DNA from 2 places in the Colwellia sp. Arc7-D genome. Region 2 is predicted to be linked to the other one. Evidence: riboswitches for the same ligand, from Rfam matches in the RefSeq annotation. Region 2 holds a riboswitch; the other holds the start of a gene.
What was found. A riboswitch is a leader RNA that binds a small molecule or an ion and turns the genes downstream of it on or off. The one in region 2 is predicted to bind thiamine pyrophosphate.

Region 1 (2,211 bases), 1.5 Mb from region 2:
TCGCCAAGAAATACCGACCCCGTTACTTTTTCAGGATGAGCTTGTCACTGCATTTCGCGATATTTCTCCACAAGCCAATAGCCACATTCTCATTATTCCAAATAAGCTTATTGCAACCGCTAATGATATTGAGCAAGAAGATGAACTCACCATTGGCCGAATGTTCAGTGTTGCTAAAAAACTCGCTAAAGAAGAGGGGATAGCACAAGACGGATATCGTTTGATCATGAACTGTAACCAACATGGTGGCCAAGAAGTTTATCATATTCACCTACACTTAGTTGGCGGTGAACCCTTAGGTAAAATGTTGAACATTAAATAGTCGAGCTCTTACCTCAAGCATTAGAACAGCTATGTGACTATAGATAATGCTTGAGGTAGCCAATCATGAAATAAGCGAGCTGTTTATGAATACTAATGCCATTAACCTGACATGAGTTAATACTATTAGTTGATTGGTTTTAGCCTTAATTTTAGTATATTTATAGTTATAAGTTAGTATCAAGTTTGAGTACCTCACCCGTTAACACACCTCATCGGACAATTTTATTCTTTATAGTCTTTTAAATCCTTATTGTTATATATAAGCGCAATCTCACTCACGTTAAGCAGTCACCTATTATTTAAATCTTTTAAAGTATTTACTCTGTACTTTCCAGTAAATATTGTTAGTATGCATGTCGAACCAAGGGGTGCCTGAAATTTTTTTATAATTTTGATGGCTGAGATGCATAGCGAACCCTTAGAACCTGAACCGGATAGTACCGGCGTAGGAATGGTTAAGCTAATCGTATTCCATTCTGTAATGTTATGTTTGTTGCTTCACTCTTATAGTGTAGAAATAGCTATTTATTACAGTTTGTACCTCATAAGCTACCCTCCCACATGCCGTATCCCATAGCGTATTCCTAATCGAATTTATGAGATCACAATGACGTTTATAAAAACACCTGTTGCTTTAGCAATATTGACTAGCCTTGTTACTTCAACAACATTTGCTGCAGAAACTTCAACCGATACTGCTGAACCAGTAACAGAAGTTATCACCATAAATGGCGATTTTCGTGCAACATCATTACAAAAGACCGCAAGTTCTTTATCTGTTATCGCGAGCGATGAAATTAACGCACGCAACGCACAAAACCTTGAAGAAATAATTGCTCGCACGCCTAATGTTAATTTTTCTAGTGGTACTCAACGCGCTAGATATTATCAAATTCGCGGTATTGGTGAGCGTAGCCAATTTAAAGAGCCGATCAACCCATCAGTGGGTTTAATTATCGATGGTATTGATTTTTCAAGTGTTGGCAGCATAGCGTCAACGTTCGATGTTGAACAAGTAGAGGTTTACCGTGGACCTCAAGGTACACGTTTTGGTGCTAATGCCATGGCGGGTATGATCAATATTACATCAAACCAACCAACAGATACCTTTGAAGGTAAAGTAAGATTGTCTGCGGGTAATTACGATAGCTACAGTGCGGGTTTGGTTTTATCAGGGCCAGCAACTGAAAAAGTAAACTACCGTTTAGCTCTTGAGCAATACAGTAGCGATGGTTTTATAGAAAACGATTTTTTAAATCGTGATGACACCAACAATCGCGATGAATTTACTATGCGTGGTAAATTGGCCATTAAAGCCACTGACGACTTAACGATTGATCTTACGGCATTTGTCGCCGATTTTGATAACGGTTATGATGCTTTCTCCCTCGATAATAATCGACATACTTTATCTGACCAACCTGGCTTTGATCGTCAAGACACTAAAGCCTTAGCAACAACGTTTACTTATCAAGGTTTTAATCATTTTACCATTGAAAGTATACTCAGCTATGCCGACTCAACATTAGATTATGGCTATGATGAAGATTGGGCCTTTGTTGGCATTCGCCCTGACTGGGAATACAGTTCTGAGGATAATTACTTTCGCGATAAAACATCAGCCACTGCTGAACTTAGAGCTGTTTCAGCGCCCAGTGGAAAAATCTTTAACAACACCACCGCTTGGGTTACCGGCTTGTATTTTAAGCAAGAAAAAACCAATTTATTACGCCAATACACTTACCTTTCTAGCGATTTTACCTCGTCATTCGATACCGATAATATTGCAGCATTTGTTCAGTTTGATAGCCAACTTGATGAAAAGTTAAGTCTTACAACTGGTTTAAGATTAGAGCGAAGAAATTCAGATTACTCCGATGCTGAAAT
Region 2 (2,211 bases):
TTAATAATACGCCCGCATGAATAGTAAAGTAGTCAACACCTTGCTCTGCTTGTTCAATTAAAGTATCTCGAAATATTTCCCATGTAAGGTCTTCAGCGATACCATTAACTTTTTCTAATGCTTGATAAATAGGCACTGTGCCAATGGGAACCGGAGAGTTGCGAATGATCCACTCTCGGGTTTCATGAATATAACGACCAGTCGAAAGATCCATCACAGTGTCTGCTCCCCATTTTGTTGACCAAACGAGTTTTTCTACTTCTTCTTCGATAGAGGAGGTTACGGCAGAGTTACCGATATTAGCGTTGACTTTAATCAAGAAGTTTCGGCCGATTATCATAGGTTCCACTTCTGGGTGATTAATATTGACGGGAATAATCGCACGACCTCTAGCGACTTCTTCGCGAACAAACTCTGGCGTAATTGTTTCTGGAATACTGGCACCAAATGATTGACCTTGGTGTTGTTGCAGCAACATTTCGTCTTTAACTTCTTGTCTTTTCATATTCTCACGAATGGCAATATATTCCATTTCTGGCGTAATAATACCTTGGCGTGCGTAATGCATTTGCGTAACGTTTTTACCATTTTTTGCTTTACGCACTTTGGGCAAATGTTCAAAGCGAATATGGTCCAGACCTTCATCCGCTAAGCGCTGTTGGCTATATGTCGACGTTTTTCCTGATAAGAATTTAACATCCTTGCGTGACTCAATCCAGCTATCACGTAAGCGAGGTATTCCTCTATGCACATCTATATTGACGGTGTCATCGGTATAAAACCCTGAGGTATCGTAGACACATAATGGTTGGTTTTTCTCATAGCTAGGATTGTCTTGATTACCATTAATTAAGGTGTCAGATAACGAAATTTCACGCATGCCCACACGGATATCGTGAATTTCACCCGCAACGTAAACTTTGTTGGAATTTGGAAAAGATTGATCGGCAACGTTTTTTAAAAATTGTGTTGCTTGGTTTCGACGCTCGCGTCTTGATATTGAACTCATGTTCTCTCACCTGTTTTTATAAAATAAAAGTTAGGCGGAGCTTTATGGGGTAGTAACGAGGAATAGCACTTAACGCAAAATATACTCGCGTTAAATGCTACTACTTGTTCCCTTCGCAGATGTTAATCTAATCAGGTTCTACGGATCCCGCTTTCGCGATCTCAGCCCTTTGGCACTCCGACAAGTCAAACGTTTAAGTTTTTTAATATGCTTAAATGTGGCTAGATTCTAGCCTGATGATTTATTGATAAGCAACCGTTATTTTATTTTTATTATGATTAGTGGTTACCTAAGTTATTGAAAATAAGTATATCTGGCATGTTTTAAGCTGCTCAATAACAGGTTTTGTGCTTTTGGTTTATTCTTAATCAGCGAAAACGAACATAGCTTAATAATTATGAACTTTATCTAGTAATTACTAATAATATTGTAAATTAAGCGGAAAATTGTCGTACTATAGGCACACTGAGTAATGAACATTAAATGGAATGAATTTATGGCTGAATCTAGTCCCGAAAGCACCACTGATCAGGTTATAAAAACCTTAGATCCCGCAAGCTTACTTAAAAATGAAATTGACCAAGTCGGCCGGATTTACAATATTATTGTCGAATTTTTTACCAATTATAGTTTTCAACTTATTGGTGCGATAATCATTCTGATTATTGGTTTTCTTTTTGCGGGTAAAATAGCCAACATAGTACTCAGGTTATGTGAACGACATAAACTTGATGTTACCTTAAGTCGCTTTTTAGCGAACGCGAGTAAAATGCTGATTGTGGTGATGATTGGTATCATAGCCTTAGGTAAATTAGGTATTAGTGTTACCCCTTTTATTGCCGCTATTGGTGCTATTTCACTTGGTGCGGGTTTAGCACTGCAAGGGCTGTTATCTAATTATGCCGCGGGTTTTAATATTATCATTATCCGACCTTTTGTTGTTGGAGATACTATTGCCGTACAAGGCGTTCGAGGTTTAGTTAAAGAGGTACTTTTAGCCTATACCATTTTGACTGATGAAGATGATGTAGAAATTACTATTCCCAATAAGCATATTGTCGGTGAGGTTTTACATAACTCCAAACATGATTCGCTTTTAGAATTGAGTGTTGGCATAGATTATAGTGAAAATCCGTTAGAAGTTGTGGCAATGCTTGAAGATGCACTTGGTAAGCTAGATATCGTCAGCAAAGCCCGTAAGC

Region 1: linked by a shared signal. The riboswitch ahead of DBO93_RS09650 (TonB-dependent receptor) and the one ahead of thiC (phosphomethylpyrimidine synthase ThiC) in region 2 are both predicted to bind thiamine pyrophosphate.

The regions. Positions count from the first base shown of each region.
Region 1 is NZ_CP028924.1:2,188,577-2,190,787, reverse strand. It holds gene DBO93_RS09655 (HIT domain-containing protein) at 1-322, shown strand, start outside; TPP riboswitch at 679-793, shown strand; gene DBO93_RS09650 (TonB-dependent receptor) at 932-2,211, shown strand, end outside.
Region 2 is NZ_CP028924.1:3,668,703-3,670,913, reverse strand. It holds gene thiC (phosphomethylpyrimidine synthase ThiC) at 1-1,009, opposite strand, end outside; TPP riboswitch at 1,101-1,199, opposite strand; gene DBO93_RS15825 (mechanosensitive ion channel family protein) at 1,506-2,211, shown strand, end outside.